4 regions of the Streptomyces sp. C1-1 genome follow, and region 3 is predicted to be linked to each of the others. Evidence: riboswitches for the same ligand, from Rfam matches in the RefSeq annotation. Region 3 holds a riboswitch; each other region holds the start of a gene.
The links. Region 3 has a riboswitch for cyclic di-AMP ahead of ACQF4J_RS39280 (NlpC/P60 family protein). Riboswitches for the same ligand answer to the same signal wherever they lie in the genome.
Positions count from the first base shown of each region.

Region 1: linked by a shared signal. The riboswitch ahead of ACQF4J_RS13655 (M23 family metallopeptidase) and the one ahead of ACQF4J_RS39280 (NlpC/P60 family protein) in region 3 are both predicted to bind cyclic di-AMP.
Region 2: linked by a shared signal. The riboswitch ahead of ACQF4J_RS26860 (transglycosylase family protein) and the one ahead of ACQF4J_RS39280 (NlpC/P60 family protein) in region 3 are both predicted to bind cyclic di-AMP.
Region 4: linked by a shared signal. The riboswitch ahead of ACQF4J_RS09665 (M23 family metallopeptidase) and the one ahead of ACQF4J_RS39280 (NlpC/P60 family protein) in region 3 are both predicted to bind cyclic di-AMP.

Region 1 is NZ_CP189826.1:3,017,795-3,023,461, reverse strand. Features, by position in the region: gene ACQF4J_RS13665 (M16 family metallopeptidase) at 1-417, shown strand, start outside; gene ACQF4J_RS13660 (M16 family metallopeptidase) at 414-1,802, shown strand; cyclic di-AMP (ydaO/yuaA leader) riboswitch at 2,005-2,168, shown strand; gene ACQF4J_RS13655 (M23 family metallopeptidase) at 2,181-2,954, shown strand; gene ACQF4J_RS13650 (GntR family transcriptional regulator) at 3,144-3,827, shown strand; gene ACQF4J_RS13645 (HPr family phosphocarrier protein) at 3,966-4,247, opposite strand; gene ACQF4J_RS13640 (GNAT family N-acetyltransferase) at 4,437-5,667, shown strand, end outside.
Region 2 is NZ_CP189826.1:5,859,931-5,865,597, reverse strand. Features, by position in the region: gene eno (phosphopyruvate hydratase) at 1-653, opposite strand, end outside; gene ACQF4J_RS26860 (transglycosylase family protein) at 1,010-1,693, opposite strand; cyclic di-AMP (ydaO/yuaA leader) riboswitch at 1,697-1,867, opposite strand; gene ACQF4J_RS26855 (transglycosylase family protein) at 2,063-3,046, opposite strand; gene ACQF4J_RS26850 (cytochrome P450 family protein) at 3,208-4,545, opposite strand; gene ACQF4J_RS26845 (hypothetical protein) at 4,542-5,667, opposite strand, start outside.
Region 3 is NZ_CP189826.1:8,636,318-8,641,984, reverse strand. Features, by position in the region: gene ACQF4J_RS39290 (LysR family substrate-binding domain-containing protein) at 16-762, opposite strand; gene ACQF4J_RS39285 (DUF5997 family protein) at 821-1,228, shown strand; cyclic di-AMP (ydaO/yuaA leader) riboswitch at 1,430-1,604, shown strand; gene ACQF4J_RS39280 (NlpC/P60 family protein) at 1,613-3,430, shown strand; partial or broken gene ACQF4J_RS39275 (carbohydrate ABC transporter permease) at 3,654-4,106, shown strand; partial or broken gene ACQF4J_RS39270 (enolase C-terminal domain-like protein) at 4,113-4,526, shown strand; gene ACQF4J_RS39265 (helix-turn-helix transcriptional regulator) at 4,784-5,536, shown strand; gene ACQF4J_RS39260 (VOC family protein) at 5,565-5,667, shown strand, end outside.
Region 4 is NZ_CP189826.1:2,100,606-2,106,272, forward strand. Features, by position in the region: gene ACQF4J_RS09645 (Glu/Leu/Phe/Val dehydrogenase dimerization domain-containing protein) at 1-93, shown strand, start outside; gene ACQF4J_RS09650 (hypothetical protein) at 180-506, shown strand; gene ACQF4J_RS09655 (TetR/AcrR family transcriptional regulator) at 516-1,136, shown strand; gene ACQF4J_RS09660 (SGNH/GDSL hydrolase family protein) at 1,222-2,007, opposite strand; gene ACQF4J_RS09665 (M23 family metallopeptidase) at 2,288-3,223, opposite strand; cyclic di-AMP (ydaO/yuaA leader) riboswitch at 3,228-3,385, opposite strand; gene ACQF4J_RS09670 (alpha-galactosidase) at 3,701-5,667, opposite strand, start outside.

The DNA of each region.
Region 1 (5,667 bases), 5.6 Mb from region 3:
GTGAAGACGTCCGGTGACGTCGAGGTGCCGGTCATCGAGGCCGCCATCGACGAGGAACTCGCCCGGTTCGCCGCGGAGGGCCCCACGAGCGAGGAGATGGAGCGCGCCCAGGCCCAGTTGGAGCGCGAGTGGCTGGACCGGCTGGGCACGGTCGCGGGCCGCGCCGACGAACTGTGCCGCTTCGCCGTCCTGTTCGGCGACCCGCAGCTCGCCCTGACCGCCGTCCAGCGCGTCCTGGAGATCACCCCCCAGGAGGTCCAGGAGGTCGCCAAGGCCCGCCTGCGGCCCGACAACCGCGCGGTGCTCGTCTACGAACCCGTCTCCGGAGAGGTCGCCGAGGACGCGGATCCTCCCGAAGACCCCGAGGCCGAGGCCACGGTCGAAGCCGGCGACAAGAACGAGGAGGCGGCCAAGTGAGCGAGCTCGCCACGATGGAGTTCCACCCGCAGCCCCAGGCCGGCGAGGCGAGGCCCTGGGCGTTCCCCGCACCCACCCGCGGGGCGCTCGACAACGGCCTGACCGTGCTGCGCTGCCACCGCCCCGGCCAGCAGGTCGTCGCCGTCGAGGTGCTCCTGGACGCGCCCCTGGACGCCGAGCCGGCCGGCTTCGACGGCGTCGGCACGATCATGGCGCGCGCGTTCTCCGAGGGCACCGACAAGCACTCCGCCGAGGAGTTCGCCGCCGAGCTGGAGCGCTGCGGCGCCACCCTCGACGCGCACGCCGACCACCCCGGCGTCCGCCTCAGCCTCGAAGTGCCGGCCTCCCGCCTGGCCAAGGCGCTCGGCCTGCTCGCCGACGCCCTCAGGGCGCCCGCGTTCGCCGACGGCGAGGTCGAGCGGCTGGTCCGCAACCGCCTGGACGAGATCCCGCACGAGCTGGCCAACCCCTCCCGCCGCGCCGCGAAGGAGCTCTCCAGGGAGCTGTTCCCGGCGACCTCGCGCATGTCCCGCCCGCGTCAGGGCACCGAGGAGACCGTCGAGAAGATCGACGCGGCCGCCGTACGCGCCTTCTACGACCGCCATGTGCGGCCCGCCACGGCCACCGCGGTCGTCGTCGGCGATCTCACCGGCATCGACCTGGACGCCCTGCTCGGCGAGACCCTGGGCACCTGGACGGGCTCGAAGGCCGAGCCCCGTCCCGTGCCGCCGGTGACCGCCGACGACACCGGGCGCGTGATCATCGTGGACCGTCCCGGCGCAGTCCAGACGCAGCTGCTCATCGGCCGCGTCGGCGCCGACCGCCACGACCGCGTGTGGCCGGCGCAGGTGCTCGGCACCTACTGCCTCGGCGGCACCCTCACCTCCCGCCTGGACCGCGTCCTGCGCGAGGAGAAGGGCTACACCTACGGTGTGCGCGCGTTCGGGCAGGTCCTCAGGTCCGCCCCGGACGGCACGGGCGCGTCGATGCTCGCCATCAGCGGCTCCGTCGACACCCCGAACACCGGCCCGGCACTCGACGACCTCTGGAAGGTGCTGCGCACGCTCGCCGAGGGCGGTCTCACCGACGCCGAGGTCGACGTCGCGGTGCAGAACCTGGTGGGCGTGGCGCCGCTGAAGTACGAGACCGCTGCGGCGGTCGCGAGCACACTGGCAGACCAGGTCGAGCAGCACCTGCCCGACGACTACCAGGCGACGCTGTATCAGCAGCTCGCCGCGACCGGCACGGTGGAGGCCACCGCGGCGGTCGTGAACGCGTTCCCGGTGGACCGTCTGGTGACCGTCCTCGTCGGTGATGCGGCGCAGATCAAGGAGCCGGTGGAGGCGCTCGGCATCGGTGAAGTGACCGTGGTGTCCGCCGAGTAGCGGCACGCGCGCGTGGGAGGCCCTGGTGACTGACCTGTCACCAGGGCCCTCCTATGTCCGAATTGGCGCGTAATTGAAGGAGAGATGCCCGTCTGCCCTGTGGGATGCGCTACAAAAGCCGTGATCCGTTTGGGGATTGAAAGGCGCCCCGCTTAGCGTCGTCCGGGCTGTCCGTCAGGCACTGCGCCGCACCCGCGGCACCGGGCAGTCATCGCCGAGTCCCCGTACGGCGCGAGCCAGGGGAGCCGGGGACCCACGTAGTCCCTGGGGTGAATCGGACGCCCGCGCGAGCCGCGAGGGGGTCCGTAGGAGACCTTCCTGCTCCGAACCCGTCAGCTAACCCGGTAGGCGAGAGGGAAGGAAAGGAACAGCCACTACATGGCGTTCATGTGCGCCACCGGGAAGCACCGTCGTCCCAGCCGCATCAAGCGTTCCACCGCCCAGGTCGCCGGCGTCGCGGCCCTCGCCACCACCGGTGTGATCGGCGCTCTCGCGGCCCCCGCGCTCGCCGCGGACAACTCCGTCGACGCCGTCGAGCAGACCGGCCTCACCCCCGTCATCAGCATCGGCGACTCGATCGCCGAGAAGATCGACGCGCAGGCCGAGGCCCAGAAGCAGGCCGCCGAGGAGGCCGCCCGCAAGAAGGCCGCCGAGGAAGCCGCGCGCAAGAAGGCCGAAGCGCTCGCCAAGAAGGAGCGCGAGGCCAAGGAGCGCGCCGCCCGTGAGGCCGAGCGCAAGCGCCTGAACTCCTTCGTCGCGCCCATCTCCAACTCGTACGTCTCCACGGGCTACAAGGCCAGCAGCTCCCTGTGGTCCTCCGGCAGCCACACCGGCATCGACTTCCACGCCGCGAGCGGTACGTCCGTCCACGCGGTGGGCTACGGCACGGTCGTCCAGACCGGCTGGGGCGGGGCGTACGGCAACCAGATCGTGATCCGGATGAACGACGGGACGTACACCCAGTACGGCCACCTGTCGTCCATCGGCGTCTCCGTCGGCCAGAAGGTCGTCACCGGCCAGCAGATCGGTCTCTCCGGCTCCACCGGCAACACCACCGGACCGCACCTGCACTTCGAGGCCCGGACGACCCCCGAGTACGGCTCGGACATCGACCCCGTCGCGTACCTGCGCTCGCACGGTGTGAACGTCTAGCGACGCGCCGCCATACTCCGAAGACCCCGGCTCCCCCGAGCCGGGGTCTTCGTCGTTTCTGTCGCCCCGGTGTCCAAAAAATATCCATGGATTCCGGCCTGCCGTCGGAAATTCCGGCTCATTGCAATAGAGTCGCTGGACACAACGTCAATCGTCGACGTTTCACGGGGATTAAGACGGAGGTCGGTCATGCGTATTCCGGCGCACTCGGTGTGCACGGCCATCCGGGACGACATCGTCGCGGGTGTCTACGAGCGTGGCGGCCGCCTCACCGAGGAACTCCTCGCCCGCCGTTACGGCGTCTCGCGTGTCCCCGTCCGCGAGGCCCTGCGCACCCTGGAGGCCGAGGGCTTCGTGGTGACCCGCCGGCACGCGGGCGCGTGCGTGGCGGAACCGACCGAGCAGGAGGCCGCCGACCTGCTGGAGATGCGCATGCTGCTGGAGCCGCTGGGTGCGTCCCGGGCCGCCCAGCGGCGCACCGAGGCCCACCTCAAGGTCCTGCGCGGCCTGGTCAGACTGGGCCAGGAGCGGGCCAGGAGGGGCGGCAGCGAGGATCTGCGCTCCCTGGGCGGCTGGTTCCACGAGACGCTCGCCCAGGCCTCGGGCAGTCCCGCGCTGACGTCGATGCTGACCCAGCTGCGCCACAAGATCGCCTGGATGTACGCGGTGGACGCGCCGGCCAACCCCGCGGAGTCCTGGGCGGAGCACGGCGCGATCGTCGACGCCGTGGCCCGGGGCGACGGCGACCGCGCGCGGGCGATCACGAGCCTGCACACCGAGCGCTCGACGGCCGCGCACCGGCTGCGGTTCGGCGGCGCGAACGGTGTGAGGAACTCGCAACACGCCGTAAACATGTCGAGCCTGCGGCATTAACACGAGCGCCGTATACAAAGGGAAGGGAATTCGAGGGGGCTAATTCAAGCTGCCCGCCGTCGAGAATTTCCGACCCCGGCACAGGAAATGCGAAGGGCCCGCCCGGTAATTCGGACGAGCCCTTCTGTGGTGCCGCGATCAGACGGTCTCGGGAAGCTCCTCGAGCCCTTCGGAGACCAGCTTGGCCAGACGGTCGAGGGCGACGTCCGCGCCCTCGGCGTCGGAGGCGAGGACGATCTCCTCGCCACCCTGGGCGCCCAGACCCAGGACGGCCAGCATGGAGGCCGCGTTGACGGGGTTGCCGTCGGCCTTGGCGATCGTCACCGGGATACCTGCGGCCGTGGCGGCCCGGACGAAGATGGAAGCGGGGCGGGCGTGGAGGCCCTCGGCCCAGCCGACGTTGACGCGGCGCTCAGCCATGTGATGCTGCCCTTCGGTTTTCAGGGTTGTCTAGACCAGTTTCCCACAACGTGAAGAGTCTCCGGAGCGGTACTCACGTTCCGTCCGGGGTGGGTGGTCGGGCCGCGGCCTCGGCCCGATCGACGTCCTCTTCGGTTCTCCACAGACTGCCTCGCGCCGCTGTCGGACGCGAGCCGTACTCTGGGGCCCATGCAGATCGCGTCGGACCGGCACGAGTATCCCGCCCACTGGGAGGCCGACGTGGTGCTCCGCGACGGCGGCACCGCGCGCATCCGCCCCATCACCGTTGATGACGCAGATCGCCTGGTCAGCTTCTACGAGCAGGTCTCGGACGAGTCGAAGTACTACCGCTTCTTCGCGCCCTACCCTCGCCTGTCCGCCAAGGACGTCCACCGCTTCACGCACCACGACTTTGTGGACCGGGTGGGACTCGCGGCCACGGTCGGCGGCGAGTTCATCGCCACCGTACGCTATGACCGCATCGGCGCCGACGGAACGCCCGCGTCCGCACCCGCCGACGAGGCCGAGGTCGCCTTCCTCGTCCAGGACGCCCACCAGGGCCGCGGCGTCGCCTCCGCCCTCCTCGAACACATCGCCGCCGTCGCCCGCGAGCGCGGCATCCGCCGCTTCGCCGCCGAGGTGCTGCCCGCCAACACCAAGATGATCAAGGTGTTCACGGACGCCGGGTACACCCAGAAGCGCCACTTCGAGGACGGCGTCGTCCGCCTGGAGTTCGACCTCGAACCCACCGACCGCTCCGTCGCCGTGCAACGCGCGCGCGAGCAGCGCGCCGAAGGGCGTTCCGTACGCCGCCTGCTGGCACCCGGCTCCGTCGCCGTCGTCGGCGCCGGCCGCGCGCCCGGGGGAGTGGGCCGCAGCGTTCTCGACAACATCCGGGACGCCGGCTACGCCGGGCCCCTGTACGCCGTCAACGGCGCCTTCCCCGAGGACCTCAAGGAACTCGACGGCGTCCCCGCCCACCGCTCGGTGCAGGACATCGACGGCACCGTCGACCTCGCCGTCGTCGCCGTGCCCGCCGAGCACGTCCCCCAGGTCGTCACCGAGTGCGGCGAGCACGGCGTGCAGGGACTCGTCGTGATCTCCGCCGGCTACGCCGAGAGCGGCCCCGAGGGACGCGAGCGCCAGCGCGAACTCGTCCGGCACGCGCGCGCGTACGGCATGCGGATCATCGGCCCGAACGCCTTCGGCGTCATCAACACCTCCGAGCAGGTACGGCTCAACGCCTCCCTCGCCCCCCAGATGCCCCGCCCCGGCCGCATCGGCCTGTTCGCCCAGTCCGGCGCCATCGGCATCGCCCTGCTGTCCCGGCTGCACCGACGCGGCGGCGGAGTCACCGGCGTCACCGGCGTGTCCACCTTCGTCTCCTCCGGCAACCGCGCCGACGTCTCCGGAAACGACC
Region 2 (5,667 bases), 2.8 Mb from region 3:
CGGTTGGAGCCCAGGTTCGGGGCGAAGCCGCCCTCGTCGCCGAGGCCGGTGGCCAGGCCCTTGGACTTCAGCACGGACTTCAGGGTGTGGTACACCTCGGCGCCCCAGCGCAGGGCCTCGGAGAAGGTCTCCGCGCCGATCGGGGCGATCATGAACTCCTGGATGTCCACGTTGGAGTCGGCGTGCGAGCCGCCGTTCAGGATGTTCATCATCGGCACCGGCAGCAGGTGCGCGTTCGGGCCGCCCAGGTAGCGGAAGAGCGGGAGGTCGCTGGCCTCGGAGGCGGCGTGGGCGACGGCGAGCGAGACGCCGAGGATGGCGTTGGCGCCGAGCGAGCCCTTGTTGTCGGTGGCGTCCAGGTCGAACATGGCCTGGTCGATCAGGCGCTGCTCGGTGGCGTCGTAGCCGACCAGCTCCGGGCCGATCTGCTCGATGACGGCGAGGACGGCCTTCTCGACACCCTTGCCCTTGTAGCGGTTGGGGTCACCGTCGCGGAGCTCGATGGCCTCGAAGGCGCCCGTGGAGGCGCCGGACGGGACGGCGGCACGACCCGTGCTGCCGTCGTCGAGGCCGACCTCGACCTCGACGGTGGGGTTCCCTCGCGAGTCGAGGATTTCCCGGGCTACGACGACGTCGATGGACGGCACGAGCATCTCCTTCTTGGATGTGACGCTGGTTGTGCGGGGCACGCGGGCCTTTTTAGGCCCTACCTCGGCCTTGCGACTAGAGCCTAACCGCCCCGGGGCCATCGGCCAGCCGACCGACCGTCCCGTGGACAAGGACAGACGGTACCTATTGTTCACGCCCGGAACAAAGGAGGGTGAACACAGCATGTATCCCGGGCGACGACGGGCAGACGACGGGTCGGCGACGGGCAGAGAAAAAACCCCGCTCCGGTGCGTACGGGGGAAGACGCACCGGAGCGGGGAGCCCGTGGGGACGGGGGTGGCCCTCACGTGCCTCCACTGTGGGGGACACGGATGTGCGGGGCCTGTGGTTCGACTGTCTCTTACTTCAGGTGCAGCTGCTGACCGGGGTAGATCAGGTTGGCGTCCTCGACGATGCCCTTGTTCAGGTCGAACAGCTTCTTCCAGCCGCCCTTGACCTTGTGCTCGGCGGCGATGGAGCTGAGCGTGTCGCCCTTGACGACCTTGTACTCGCCGTCACCCTTCTTGACCTTCTTGCCGGTCGGGGTGGTGACGGTCTTGGTCGACTTCTTGGGGGCCGGACGCTCGGAGGAGCGGGAGGCCTGCTGCTCGGTGGTCGAGCGGGTGGCGGTGCTGCCCGACGAGCCGGTGGAGGCGCTGGAGCCGTTGTAGGCGGCGCTGGACAGGCCCGTGCCGCAGACCGGCCAGGCGCCCTTGCCCTGGGAGGCGAGAACCTTCTCGGCGACGGCTATCTGCTGCGCCTTGGAGGCCTGGTTGGCCTGCGCGGCGTAGGCGGTGCCGCCGTACGCGGCCCAGGTGGAGGCGGAGAACTGCAGACCGCCGTAGTAGCCGTTGCCGGTGTTGATGGACCAGTTGCCGCCCGACTCGCACTGGGCGACCGCGTCCCACTCGGAGGCGGTGGCGGCGGAGGCGTTGCCGGCCGCCATCAGCGGGGCGGCGATGGCGACACCGGTGACACCGGCGAGCGCGGCGGCGCGGGTGGCCTTGGACGGACGACGGTGCTTGCCCTTGCCGGAAAACAGCATGGTGGATCCCCTCACCGACGCCTGCGAGGTGAGCTGTCGGGTTCGGGCCGGTTGAGTTGCCCGGCCGCGGCCTCGCTCTCGCGAGCCGCGGCTACACCCCGAGCCACCACCGTCAACCACCCGGTGGGGCACTTACCTTGGGTCCCCCGCTCCTGCCTACGGCGCTGTCAAGCGACGACTGTTCCCGTACGGCCACTGGCAGGATTCGGCGTTGCGGCAGACGGGGCTCGGGTTGCCGAGCGGTCATGACCGTAGACACGGAATCCGCGGAATTTCAAAGACGATCAGGGCTTCTGAGACTCATCCCACACTTTCGCCAAAACGGACATTCAGCGCGAAGCGTGACGTGAACTCCCGCCGTATTTCGCCCTATTCGGCAGGGAGATCCAGGGTCTGACCGGTGAAGATGTGGTTCGGGTCGGTACCGATGGCCTGCTTGTTCGCGTCATAGATGGCGCGCCATCCGCCGTCCACGTCAAGGGAGTCGGCGATGGAGGCGAGAGTGTCGCCCGTGCGGACGGTGTACGAGTCGTGCGCGGCGGGCTTCACGGCGCCCCCGTCGGCACTCTCGTCGGCGGTGGCGCCGCGGTGCTTGCCGGTGCCGCCGCCGGTGGCCGCGGAGTCGACGGCCCCGGTGTCGACGAGGCTCCAAGAGCCCAGGGCCTGCCGGGAATTGTCCGACTCGTCACTCTTCGCCCGCCCCGCGGAGGAGCCGGCGGCCCCCTGCGACGCGCTCGGCGTCGAGGCGGAAGGCGAGGCCGAACTGTCCGATTTGCTGGACTTGCCGGTGGAATGCGAAGAAGAGCCGGGGGAGGCCGAAGGCGAACCGGACGCGTCCGACGAGACGGAGCCGCCGGAGGTGTCGTCCGACGTGTTGCCCGATGAATTGGACAAACCGGTGGAGCCGGAACCGTCAGACGAACCGGACGAGTCGGACGAGCCGCCCCCGATACCGGTGTCCACGTCGGCCGAACCGGAGTCCTTGCTCAGCCCCGACGTCAGTCCACAGGTGTGGAAGGCGCCGACGCCCTCGGCGTCCAGGAGCTTCTCGGCGACGGCTATCTGCTGGTTGCGGCTGGCCAGGTCGGCCCTGGGGGCGTAGTCGAGGCCGCCGTACTTCTCCCAGTCCGCCTGGGACAGCTTCAGGCCGCCGTAGAAGCCGTTGCCGCTGTTCTCGCTCCAGGAGCCACCCGTCTCGCACTGCGCCACCTTGTCCCAGGTGGTCCCGTCGGCGGCGCTGGCGCCTCCCGCGGCGAACAGCGGGATCGCGATGGCGGAGCCGGTCACTCCGGCCGCGACGAGGAGAGCCGGAGCCTGGCGGGGGCGACGGTGACGACCGTTCCCGGAGAGCATGCGGAGGGCCTTTCGCGAGACAGCAATGACCGCGGCGCGTGAAGCTTGGGCCAAACCTTCGCGCCGCTGTTGATCCGTGAACGTAGCGGCTACCGATCACTTGTCACAAGTTAATGCCGCGTAGATCACGTGAAGATCACAGAGTTGAACGCGTGTCATGTTTACGGGGGGCTCGAGGCCTCGACCGGAGTGAACTCGACCGGGAGCGTGCGCAGTCCGCGCATGATGAGTCCGCCCCGCCACCTCAACTCCCCTGGATCCTCGGCCAGTCGGAGGTCCGGTAGCCGGGTGAGGAGCGTCGCGAGGGCGGTCTGGCCCTCCAGCCGGGCCAACGGGGCACCGAGGCAGTAGTGGATGCCGTGGCCGTATCCCAGATGCTGGTTGTCGCGGCGGGACAGGTCGAGGGTGTCGGGTTCGGCGAAGCGGTCGGGGTCGCGGTCGGCGGCGGCGAGCACGACGAGGACGGGGTCGCCGGCGGCGATGTCCTGTCCGCCGATCGTCAGCGGCTCGGTGGCGAACCGCCAGGTGGCGAGCTCCACCGGCCCGTCGTAGCGCAGGAGTTCCTCGACGCCCGTCTCCAACAGGCCGCGTTCGCCTGCGGCGAGGGAGGTCTGCAGGCGGGCGCGCTGCTCGGGGTGGGTGAGGAGGGCGAAGGTGCCGTTGCCGATGAGGTTGACGGTGGTCTCGAACCCCGCGAAGAGCAGGATGAAGGCCATCGCCGCGGCCTCGTTCTCGGTGAGGTGCTCGCCGTGGTCGGAGGCGCGGATCAGGGCGGAGATGAGGTCCTCGCCGGGAGCCGGGGTGTCCGGGAGGGCGGCGCGCTTGCGGTGGATGAGGTCGGCGAGATACCCGCGCATCTTCTCCACCGACCGCGCCACCCCACCCCTGGGGCCGCCCTGATGCCGGATCATCATCCCCGCCCAGTCCCGGAAGTCGTCCTGGTCCTCACGGGGGACGCCGAGCAGGTCGCAGATCGCGTGGATGGGCAGCGGGAAGGCGAACTCGTGGATGAGATCGGCGGAGCCCTTCTCCGCGAACCGGTCGATGAACTGATCGGTCAACTGCTGCACGCGTGGCGCGAATTCGGCGACCCGGCGGGGCGTGAACGCCTTCGAGACGAGACGGCGCAGCCGCGTGTGGTCGGGTGGGTCGATGTTGAGCAGATGCGTCATCAACTCGGCCTTGCGCTCACCCGGAATGCCCGTCTTGCCCTTGGCGTGGGCGGGCTCGTCGTGGTGGGCCGGGTTCTTGGACAGCCGGTTGTCGGCGAGGGTCTGCTTGGCGTCGGCGTAACGCGTGACCAGCCAGGCCTCGACCCCGCTCGGCAGAGTCGTCCGATGCACGGGGGCGTGGGCGCGGAGCCAGGCGTAGGCGGGGTAGGGGTTGGTGGCGAATTCCCAGGTGAAGAGGTCGGGGGGTGAGGGGGTGGGGGTGTCGGGGCCGGTGTGGGCGGGCGCCGTGGTGGGGGTGGGCTGGTCGGGGGTGGGCTGGTCGGTCACTCCTTGACGGTATCCGGGTTCGGGGGGAGTGCCTCGCGGAGGGCGGCGAGGGTGGCGGCGGCATGCGGGGAGCCGTCCTCGGCGGCCTCGGCCAGCCAGTGTTCGGCGCGGACGAGGTGCAGGGCCGCGAGGTCCAGCCGGCCCTCCGGGTGGCCCGCGCTCGCCGCCCTCTCCAAAAAGTGGAAGGCCTTCTCCTGGTCGCCCACGGCGTTGAAGTGGAGCCCGCGCCAGCGGTCCGCGTCCGCCTCGTCGCCGGCCAGGTCCGCGAGGTCGGTGATGACCTTGCGGGCGTCGGCGTCCCCCGCCGAGGCGGGCGCTCGCAGGGCCGTACGACCGGCGGCCACGACCGCCTCCAGCTCGGCGGCGCCGGCCCGCTGTGCCAGCGCGCTCATGTTCCGCCAGAGGTAGGGCCCGGGCGGCGGGAACCCGGGCGAGCGCAACGCGTCCGCCACCAGTGCTCCGCTCGCCCGCCAGACCGTGCCGCCCTCCCCTTTGTCCGGAACGAGAAGCCCCGTGACGCCGAGGCGCGGCCGACCGGCCCAGGACAGCTCCTCGGACAGCCATTCGTCCTCCAGGAGCACCCCGTACTCGGCGTCGACGAGCAGCATCCGCCATTCCGACGCCGCCAACGGGCGCCGCAGCCCGCACCTGGCCGCGTCGATCGCCGCCCGCACCAGCTCGTACCCCCACGGCCGCCCGTCCGGCCGCCGTGCCCAGCGCCACTCCTCCCCCAGCTCCGGCCCGACCGCGAGGAACTGCGTCACGCCCAGTTCCTCTCGCCAGCGGACCGCGTCCACCAGCCTCGAGTCCTCCGCCTCCGCCAGCCGCTCCAGCTCCGGCCCGCTCCAGCGGCAGGTCAGTTCGAGCTTGCGGGCCCCGCGCAGCAGCCGGGCGTGGGCATGGTCCCCGAAGCCGTGCTTCGCGTACGCCTCGTCCCGCATCGTCGCCAGCACGAGCACGCCCTCGTGCGTGAGCCGGGAGACGACGCCCGCCGTCCGCCCCTGCTCGTCGAGGTGGCCCGCGATGTCGTCCAGCCACACCACATGCGTGCCCTCGGGATCGCGGCCCTGCAGTGCGCCGGGCAGCGACCCGAGGTCGGTGCCTTCGTGCGCGACGCAGACA
Region 3 (5,667 bases):
TGTCCGCCGGGTGGCTCAGGAGCGGCGGCGGGGCTTTCCTCGCTTGGGGGTCTTCGACGTGCCCGCCCTGGGGCTGCGGGCCGGCGTCTTCGCCGCCGCGGGCTTGCGGCGGGGCGCCGGTTTGTCCGCGGCCTTCTCGGCCGCCTGCGGCTTGCGACCGCGGGAGCTGTTGACCGTACGGCCGCGGACGATGCCGATGAAGTCCTCCACCAGGTCGGTGGTGGAGTCCTCCGGCCAGGACAGGGCCACGCTCGACCGGGGCGCGTCGGTCACCGGACGGTAGGTGAGGTCCTTGCGGTGATGGAGGCGGGCCAGGGACTGGGGCACCACCAGGAGGCCGACGCCCGCCGCGACGAGCTCGACGGCGTCCTCGGTCGTCGCGGGGCGCTCGAAGGCGGGCTCGCCCGGCGGGGCGTCCCAGTCGAAGACGTCGTCGAGGGGGTGGAAGAGCACCTCGTCGGCCAGGTCGGCGAGGGTGATCTCCTCCGCCGCCGTGATCACGTGGTCCTTGGGGACGACGGCCACGGTCGTCTCGGTGTAGAGGGGGATGGCGCTGAAGTACGTACGGTCCACCGGGAGCCGTACCAGCCCCGCGTCGGCCTCGCCGGCCCGCAGCACGTCGGGGGCCTCGGCCGCCGGTACGGGCTGGAGGGTCAGCGGGATGTCGGGCAGGCGCTCGTTCCAGATCCGCACCCACTTGGCGGGCGTCGTCCCCGGGACGTACGCAAGCCGGAACGTCTGGGATGCTTCCGAGCCTGTCACCCCGCCAGGTTACCGGCCGTGGTCGGAGGCGTCGTACGCGCTCGATACCCTGGACCCCATGAAGTCGCACCAGACCGCCCAGACGATGAAGCCCGCCACCGCGGCGAAGAAGCTGGGTGTGTACCTCGAGGCCACCCCCGCAGAGTTCCGTGAGGGTGTCGTCTCGCGCGCCCAGCTCGACGAGCTCCAGGCGAATCCGCCCGAGTGGCTGCACGAGCTGCGGGCCAACGGTCCGCACCCCCGTCCCGTGGTCGCGGCGAAGCTGGGCGTCTCCATCTCCGGTCTCGCGCGCGGCGGGGTCACGGATGCCCTCACCACCGAGGAGATCGAGGCCCTGAAGCAGGAGCAGCCCGAGTGGCTGGTCAAGGAGCGCGCCACGCAGGCCGAGGTCCGCAAGGAGGGCGCGCGGATCAAGAAGCGCAACGCCGAGCGGGCGGCCGACCAGGACCAGGGCTCGCGTTCCTGACGCCCCGCGGACGAGGGGTTCGGTGACTCTTTGTCACCGCACCCACGCCCTCTGTCCACCGTCGAGGCATCTGACGGAGCGTCACGACGAAGGTCACAAAAGCGTATCGGACATTCCGGCCGTCAACCTTCACACGAGCCGCACAAGTTGGCTAACTTGGCCTCAGGCCGCTCGTGTCACTCCGGCGAACCCCGTCGGGAAGAGCGGCCTCCGCCGAATCCGGTGCGCCTCCGCGGCAGCCGGAACCGGGGACCCAACCGATTCATGGGGTGAATCGGCCCGACTGCGCTTCGGCGCAAGGGCCGTAGGGCATGCCTTCCGGAATTGACCGCCCGAACCCGACAGCTAACTCGGTAGGCGGAGTACGGAAGGAGTACGGCCCCCATGGCGCCGGAACGATCGTCGCGTGCCGGAGGCTTCGGCCTCCCCGGTATGCGCAACTCCGCCCTCGCGACGGCCGCCCTCACCTCGGTGGCCCTGTTCTCGCAGACGGCCGACGCCGCGCCCCAGACGGGCGACGAAGCACCCAGCCGGGAGGACGTCCAGCAGCGGGTGAGCAACCTGTACGACCGCGCCGAAGGAGACACCGGGCAGTTCAACCTGACCCGCGTGCAGAACGCGCGGGGCACCGGCGAGCGCGGTGGTCAGCCGCGCAGGGGCTCGGACCCCGACCTGGACAACGTCAGCCGGCAGTGGTTCGACATGGCCCGGGCGTCCATCGGGCCGACCGTCCCGGCGATCCTCCCGTCCGACCGCACACCGGCCAGGCGTCCCGCGGCCACCCGGCCCGCGCGCCCGGTTCAGACGCGTGCGGCCCGTGAGCTGGAGGCTCCCACCCGGGCCGTGCCCGAGCTGCCCGCCGCCGGGCCCCGTCGCCCGGTGGCCGAGCTGCCCGCCGGCCCGACGGCGGCGCTTCCCGCTGTGCCGCAGCCCCGCCAGGAAGCAGCCCCCGTGGCCCCTGCCCCCGCGGAGTCGAGGCAGACTTCGCTGCGCAGATCCAAGCAGGAGAACCAGCGCAAGGTCGCCGCGGCGAGCGACCTGCTGTACCGGTACGTCGCCCGGCAGACCTCCGCCCCGCGTCCCGCCGTCGCACCGCAGCAGGACCGGAACACCTGGCAGGCGGCCCCGCAGAGCGCGGCCGCCGCGCCGATCGAGGCCACCCAGGCGCAGCCCAGCTGGGCAGCCCAGGTCCAGCAGGCGGCCACGGCCCGCACGATGAACGAACCCGCACCGGCCCAACCCGACTGGACAGCCCAGCCCCAGCAGCCCGCGGCCGCGCCGGCACAGCCCGGCTGGGACACCGGGGCGCAACCGCTCGTCACGCAGACGATGACCCCGTCCGCACCCGCCCAGCCCGGCTGGGACACCGGCGCACAACAACTCGTCGCACAGACGATGACCCCGTCCGCACCCGCACAGCCGAGCTGGGCGATACCGGCGCAGCAGACAGCCACGGCACGCACGAACACCACCACCGCGCCGGCACAGCCCGGCTGGGACACCGGCGCACAACAGCTCGTCGCACAGACCATGGCCCCGTCCGCCCCCGCCCAGCCCGGCTGGGACACCGGCGCACAACAGCTCGTCGCACAGACCATGGCCCCGTCCGCCCCCGCCCAGCCCGGCTGGGACACCGGCGCACAGCAGATCGTCGCGGCGGCGGTGCCGCAGGCCGACTGGCGGGATCCGGTTGCTCAGGAGCAGGCTCGGCGGAGGGCCGACGAGGCGCGGAGGTTGCGGGAGCCGTCGGTTCTGGACACCGGCGTGCCGGTGGTCGAGGAGCGGCGGGTGCCACAGCCGACCGTCCTGGAGACGGGCGTCCCGGCCGTCGAGACGTCCACCGGCACGAAGGCCGACCGGGCCGTGGAGTTCGCCCGCGCGCAGATCGGCAGGCCGTGCCTGTGGGGCGCCGTCGGCCCGGAGTCGTACGACAACGCGGGGCTCACCCAGGCCGCCTGGAAGGCCGCCGGGGTCGCGCTGCCGCGCAGCACGCACGAGCAGTCGAGCGCCGGCACGGTGATCCCCCTCGCCGAGAGCCGTCCCGGTGACCTCATCTTCTTCCACGACAACTTCAGCCATGTGGGTCTCTACACGGGCAACGGTCTGATGATCCACGCCCCCGGTCCGGGCTCCGTCATCCGTGAGGAGTCGATCCACAACGCCGGGGAGGCGGCGATCCGCATCGCCGTGCGACCGGCCTGACGGTTTCGGTCACAGCCTCGACCAGTCCACAACCGAAGAACGTTCCGGGCCCCGCGCCGCCAGCCGGCGCGGGGCCCTTCGTCGTGACGTCCCGTTCCGGCACACCGTCGGCAGGCCCTGCAGAGGCTCCGTGAAGCTTTCATTCATGTCTTGACATGCGGATGACATGATTCGCAGCTTGAGCACCGTCATTCATGTTCGTGATGCAAGTTCACGAACATGAATGGACCCGACCTCCGACGGCCTGATCGACAACGCCCTGGGCTTCCTCGGCCTCGGCCCGGTGCAGTTCCTCGACGACCCCGGCACCGCGCTGTGGTCGACCATGATCATGGGCATCTGGATGGGCGCCCCCTACAACATGGTGATCATCCTCGCCGGGCTCGCGGGGGTGAACCGCTCGCAGTACGAGGCGGCCGCGATGGACGGCGTCACGCTCTGGCAGCGGCTGCGCCACATCACGCTGCCCGCGATCCGGCCCGCGCTCGGGATCGTCCTCACGCTCGCCGCCATCCGCGGACTGCGGGTGTTCACGGAGGTGTACGTCCTCACCGGTGGCGGTCCCGCCGGATCGACGGACGTCTGGATGACCCGCGCCTACACCCTCGGCTTCACCCGCAACGACATCGGCGGCGCCTCGGCGGCCTCCGTCGTACTGCTCTGCGTGACGCTCCTGCTCACCGTCACGGTCAACCACACCGACCACCACTACTGGGGCGGGCTGCGCCGCACCCGTGAACTGGCGGCCGTGTGCGAGGCGTTCGGACTGGGGCTGTCGATGCACTCCAACTCGCACCTGGGCATCAGTCTCGCCGCCATGACCCATGTCGCCGCGGCCATCCCCAACCTCGACCACTCCTGCGACGCGCACTACCCGTGGAACTCCGCCGACGACGTGATCCGTCCGGGTGTCCTCGAGTTCCGTGACGGCGAGGTCGCGGTCCCCGAAGGGCCGGGACTGGGCGTGGAGTTGGACCACGAGGCACTTCAGAGGCTGCACCGGCTGTACGTGGAGTCGGGGGTGCGTGGCCGCGACGACACGGGCTACATGCGCCGGATCCAGCCGGACTACGAGCTACGGCTGCCACGCTGGTGACCCGGGTGCGGGCCGCCGGTCCCCCGTTCCGGCGGCCCGCACGGGATCCGGGGCCGGAGGTGCACCGGCCGTCCCCCACCTGAACCGCCGGGTCTCCCCCGCCGCGGCCGCCGGAGCGACGATGTGCTGGAGTGTTTCCGAGAGCGTCTCTGTCGCCCGTGTGCAGTCTCGGGCACCGTGGACGCCGTTCGGTATGGGTACAACTGCGTACGCGGAGTCGGAACGTGGCACAGGCGCTGGGCGGAGCCCATGAACGCATGCTGGCGGTGGCCGTCGCGGCCCTCAACGAGCCCGAGCCGGAGCGGCTGTGGCCGCTGCTGGCCGAGGCGCTGCCGACCCTGTGCGGTGGCGAGACGCTGATCTACAAGCTGGACGAGTGGAACGCGTCCTCGGGCACGGTCGGCATGCCCGCCGCCGTCGCCGACGGGTTCGCCCGGCTCGGCGAGGAGTCCGTGGGACTGCTGCGGGAGGGCTACCCCTTCGCGCCCCTGTACACGGCGGGCCGGGACCGCACCCCGCTCACCGCCCGCCGGGCGGCCGGCCGCGCCTGGTCCTCGAGCCCGACGGCGCGGCTGATCGGCGGCCTGATGGACGCCGACCACGTGCTGGCGATCCCGCTGCCGAAGGCGACGGGCCCGGTCACCGGCTGCATGGTCTACCGCTCGGGCCGGGACTTCACCGACGACCAGGTCCGGGTGGCCGGGGAGTTGCAGCCGCTGCTGGCCGCGGTCGATCGGCAGCGGCAGCTGCTGGAACGCCTGCGGCGCTCGGCCGGCGCCGCCCACCAGGCGGCCGACACACGGCTGACGCCCCGGGAGACGGCGGTCCTGCTCCTGCTCACGGACGCGCTGACCGCGGCCGCGATAGGCCGCCGGCTCGGCATCTCGGACCGTACGGTCCACAAGCACATCGAGAAGATCTACCGCAAACTGGGTACACGCGACCGCGTCAGCACGGTCCTGCGCGCCCAGCGAATCGGCCTGGTGCCCACACCGTCCGCACGGCCGTAGGGGTGCCGTCGATCCTTCGGAGTCCGTCATGAAGCCGAACCGTTCAGTCCCCGCCGCGACCGTCATCCCCGTGCTGATCTACCCGGACGTGCGCGCGGCGGTCGACTGGCTGGGCGCGGCCTTCGGCTTCG
Region 4 (5,667 bases), 6.5 Mb from region 3:
GAGGCCGACGGCACGACCCCGCGCGCGGCCGCCCACGCCATCGTCGGGGACCGGCTGCCGGTGATCGCGGAGCGGTTCGGCTGGTACCGCTGAACGGGCCGGGGCCGGAAGGCCCCTCGTCGACCATCGGCGGCCGGTCGGGCAGGAGTTGAGGGTGACCCCGGACAGGGACGCGGACCATGAGGATTCGCCTGTGCTGTCTGCTCCGGGCCCGTCCCGGCGCCGCCGAGGCCCTGGCCGCGTACGAGGACAAGGTGCTGGCCCTGCTGGGCCGGCACGACGGCCGGATTCTGCAGCGCGCCCGGGCCGACGGCGCCGAGGGCCGCCCGGACGAGATCCAGCTGATCGAGTTCGCCTCGCGGGCCGGTTACGACGGGTTCATGGCCGACGAGCGCCGCACGTCCCTGTCCGGGGAGCGCGACGCGGCGATCGCCAGGACCGAGCTGTACCCGGTGGAACTGGTCAAACATCGGTCCGACCCGGCGCCGGCAGCGACGACGGAATAGGCTGACCGCGTGGCGAGAGTGCGGTTGAGCGTGGCCGAGCGGCGTGAGGAACTGCTGCGGGCGGCCATCGGGCAGATCGAGGCGCGGGGCGTGGCGGCGGTCCGGATCGCCGACGTGGCGTCGGCCCTCGGTGTCAGCAACGCCCTGGTGCTGTACCACTTCTCGACGAAGGAGAAGCTGGTCGCCGCCGCTTTCACCTACGCCGCCGAGGACGACCTCGCCCATCTGCGCAAGCTGCTCGGCCGTCGCACCACGGCGCTACGGCGACTGCGTGCCGCCGTGCGCTGGTACGCGCCGACCGGCCAGGCCAAGGGCTGGCGGCTGTGGATCGAGGGCTGGGCGGCGGCGCTGCGCGAACCCGCGCTGCGGGAGGTGGCGCGGGACCTCGACAAGCGGTGGAAGGCGGCGCTCGCCGAGGTCATCGCGGAGGGCGTGGCCGCGGGCGAGTTCCACTGCCCCGACCCCTTCGGCACGGCCCTGCGTCTGACGGCCCTGCTGGACGGCCTGGCGGTACAGCTGACCTCGTACGCCGGCGCCGTCCCCCGGACCCGGGCACAGGAGTGGGTGGACGAGGCCCTGGCCCGCGAACTGGGCCTGGAACGAGCGGCGTTGACCACTTCGCAGGCGTGAGGGCGCGCCCGCTCCAGGGGTCCCCCGACTCTCACCGGGGGACCGGGAGACCTCGAGACCGAGTGACCGGGAGACCCCACCGCCCTCAGGCGACGGAGGCGATCCGTGTCCTGATGTCCTCGGGTGACAGCGCGCCCTTCGCCGTGACGTGGTCGCCGGACGACTCGCCGCGCAGCCGACGCCCGATCCACGGCACCAGGTACTCGCGCGCCCACTGCACGTCGTCCCGCCGCACCTCCAGCGTGCCCCGCGGCGGCAGCGGCGGCCAGGGCTGGTCGGGGTCGGCCGGGATCTCCAGGCCGAGGACCTGCCCGGCGCGCAGCGCCACGCGCGTGTGACCCTCGGGCGAGAGGTGGAGCCGGTCGCCGTCCCAGGCCCTGCGGTCCTGCACCGACTTCAGCGACCACAGGTCGAGCACGGGGCAGCCGTACCGGTCGGCGATGGCCCGTACATGCCCGTTGTAGGTGGCGATCTTGCCGCGCAGGTGCTTCAGCACGGGCACGCCACGGGTGTCGAACCCGGTCGTCACCATGACGGTGCCGGCGACCGCCGTGAGGCGGGCGATCGCCCGCTCGAAACGCTCGGCCACCTCGTCGGGGTCGGTGCCCGGCCGGATGATGTCGTTGCCGCCCGCGCAGAAGGAGACCAGGTCGGGGGCGAGCTCGACGGCCTGCGGGAGCTGGTCCGCCACGATTTGGTCGAGCAGTTTGCCGCGCACGGCGAGGTTCGTGTAGCTGAAGTCGCCCTCCGGACGCCGGTCCGCGAGGAGCACCGCGAAGCGGTCCGCCCAGCCGACGAAGGCCCCGTCGGGGCCGGGGTCGCCGACGCCCTCGGTGAAGCTGTCCCCCACCGCAACGTACGACCCGATCACTGATCTGCTGTCATTCTTCGAATCGTCTGCCACAGCCGTCACTATTCACCTTCGAATGTGACCTACGCGACCGTAGGCCGGGGTTGACGGGCGGTGACATAAGCCACTCCCAAAGTGTTGGCCAAGGTCGGAATAACGCTCTGTTCAGGGCTGTTGACGGGTCAACCGCCACACGGCCGTGCGCCCGCCCCGTCGTCGACCCCGCGGACACACCGAAGGCCGGACCCGGGGATCGGGGTCCGGCCTTCGGCGGCGTGTCGGGCGGCGTGGCGGCGGGGGGTCAGCCGACGGCGACGCCCTTGGAGCGGAGGTAGGCGACCGGGTCCACGTCGGAGCCGTAGTTCGGCGTGGTCCGGATCTCGAAGTGCAGGTGCGGCCCGGTGACGTTGCCCGTCGCGCCGGACAGGCCGAGTTGCTGGCCCGCGCTGACGCTCTGGCCGGCCGAGACGGACAGCTGCGAGAGGTGCCCGTACTGGGCGTAGTAGCCGTCGGCGAGCCTGATGACGACCTGGTTGCCGTATGCGCCGCCCCAGCCGGCGGAGACGACCGTGCCCGCGCCGACGGCCTTGACGGAGGTGCCGGTGGGGACGACGAAGTCGACGCCGGTGTGGTAGCCGCTGGACCACATGCTGCCGGCCACGTGGTAGCCGGTGCCGACGGTGGCGCCGGAGACGGGGAGCTGGAAGCCGGTGGCGGCGGTGGTGGTCGCGGCGGCGCTGCGGGTGGTGCCCTCACCGGAGGAGGACGAGCGCTCCTTCGGCGTGGTCGAGCCCTGCGAGGACGAGGACTTGGCCGTGGAGGACTTGGTGGTGCCCGTCGCGGCCTTCTTGCCGATCGAGAGCTTCAGACCGGGGTGGATGAGCGACGGGTCGTCGCCGACGGCGGCGCGGTTGTCGGCGTAGAGCTTGTGCCAGCCACCGCTGACGTGCTGCTCCTCGGCGATCTTCGAGAGGTAGTCGCCGGACCGCACCGAATAGACGTGCACCGCCTTTTCGGAGGCGGTGTTCTTCTTTTCGGTCGCCTTCTTGACGGTATTCGGAAGAGACTGCACGGCCTTTTCCGAAACCGACTGGGAAGCGGACTGGGCGGTGGCCGCGTGGGCGCCGGTGGCACCCATCAGCGGGAGGGCGAGCGCGGCGCCGCCGGTTCCGGCGACGGCGATGGAGCGGGTGAAGCGCTGGGGCTTCGGGCGGCGGTGCTTACCCTTCGCGGGCATGGCGAATTCCTCTCCGGCGCCTGCGAGGTGAGCTGTCGGGTGCGGGCTGGAGATGCCCGGCCGCGCGCTGGTCGCGGCTGTACCCCTAGCCGTTCCGGAGACCGGAACAGGCGTTGTACCTGTGGGTCCCCCGCTCCTGCCGTACACGGGTGAGTTGGTGCGGGCTCCGGGCGGCGGCAGGATTGGGCGTCCGTCCGGATTGGTGTGGAACGTAAGCGACGAAGACGCGAAGGGACAAGCGACGGTTCCCCGTGAATGCGTTTCTCTTGATCCTCCGCGGAAATCCACGGTCACTCTCCGTGAATTTCCGCTTCAGGCCATTCTTCAATCCGCAGGAAAGACAGATTGATTACGTGAGCATGACGAGGTACGCACCGTCACGGATATGACGCTGCTCACGTGACACTGCTCCAGCTTCCCTTGTCGCAGCGCGAGTTGGAATGAAGCCCAATCAACGCAGCAATTCGGACAGAAGAGTCAGATGCGGCGCAGGCGGAGAACTGCCGCATCGAGGTCGCCCCGAAGTCCGGTACGCAGGCCATGGTGCAGCAATACGCCACCTCGATGCACTTCGCCCGTTTCGAGGCATTCGTACGACGCCGTCGGGTCGAGAGCACGCAGCCGCAGGGCCGGTACGGGCTCGCCGTAGCTCTGCGCCTGCAGCCAGGCGAGGACGACGGTCTCGTCCCCGCGCACGTACTGCACCGCGCTCAGCCCGCCCGTCGGCGGCCTGAGGCGGTGGAGCTCGCCGTGCTGGACGAGCGGCCGGATCTCCTTGTAGAGGCCGACCCAGTCGCGGGCCTCGGCCAGCTCCTCCTCGGTCCACTGCGTGAGGTCCCCACCCACCCCGAGCACTCCGGCCATGGCACTGACGAACCGGAAGCGCAACGAGCTGACGCGCCCGTTGAGCTGGGTGTTGGGGCTGTCGGTGACCCAGGCGGCCATCACGCGCGCGGGGTGGATCTGGCTGAAGCCGTGCTGGATGGCGAGCCGGTCGAGCGGATCGGTGTTGTCCGAGGTCCACACCTGGTCCGTACGGCTCATGATGCCGAGGTCGATCCGTCCGCCGCCGCCCGAGCAGGACTCGAAGACGACACCGGGGTGGGCCGCCCGCAGCCGGTCCAGGAGTGCGTACAGGGCGCGGACGTGGTCGACCCAGAGTCGCTGCGGATAGCCGTCACCCGGCCACCCGGCGTCCGTGAAGCAGCGGTTGAAGTCCCACTTGACGTAGTCGATCGGAGCGCTGGTCAGGAGTGCGTCGAGCCGCTCCCACAGGTACTCCTGGACGTCCTCGCGGGCCAGGTTCAGCACGAGCTGGTTGCGCAGCTCCGTCCGCTTGCGTCCGGGCTGGAACTGGACCCAGTCGGGGTGGGCGCGGTAGAGGTCGCTGTCCGGGTTGACCATCTCGGGTTCGACCCAGATGCCGAACTGCATGCCCAGTGCGTGCACGTAGTCGGCGAGCGGCGCCAGGCCCTTGGGGAAGCGGTCCGGGTTGGGTGTCCAGTCGCCGAGTCCGGCCCGGTCGCTGGTGCGCGTGCCGAACCAGCCGTCGTCGACGACGAACAGTTCCACGCCGATCGCCGCGGCCCGCCGCGCGAGGGCCCCCTGCTGCTCCTCGGAGATGTCGAACTCCGTGGCCTCCCAGGAGTTGAACAGCACGGGGCGGTCCTGGTCAGCGTCCGGGACGACGTACGCGCGCTGGTAGGCGTGCCAGGCCCGGCTCGCCCCGCCGAAGCCGCCGTCGCTCCACAGTCCGGCGAAGACGGGGGTGGTATAGGACTCCCCCGGCGCCAGGTTCAGCAGCCCTGAGTCGTCGTATCCGGCGCCTCCGGTGATCTGCACGCGCGCGTCCGGGAGTTGGGCCACCGCGATGCGCCAGGAGCCGGACCAGCCGAGGGCGCAGCCGTAGACCTCGCCGCGCTCCTCGGTGGCGTCGGTGTCGAGGGCGACCCAGGGCAGGTGCTGGTGTCCGGTGTGCCCGCGGCGGCTGCCGATGATCTTCTCGCCGTAGGTGAGCGGGGAGCTCGTGAGCCGGGACTCGGCGGCCCAGCGGCCGTGCAGCTGGGACAGCCGCCAGCCGTCGCGGTCGGGCAGCGTCCAGGTGGCGGCGTCCGCGCGCAGCAGCTCCAGGGGGCCGGGGCCTTCGTTGTCGAGGGTCACCCAGCGCTCGACGACGTCGTGCCGCATCCGGTGGTGCAGGGTGATCGCGAGACCGCCGTCGCGGAACCTCAGCCGGAGATGGTCGCCCACCGTCTCGTACGCCTCGAAGCGCCACTCGGTGCCGCGCCGCTCGTCGGAGCGTACGGACAGGGCGGGCCGCACGAAGCGCGGACCGCCCTCGACCGGGTACTCCTCACGGCCGTCGAGCGGGGACTCGAAGGGGCGGTAGTCGGGCAGCGGGCGTACGGCGAGGGCCTCGGCGTCGGCGAGGGCGATCCGGGGGC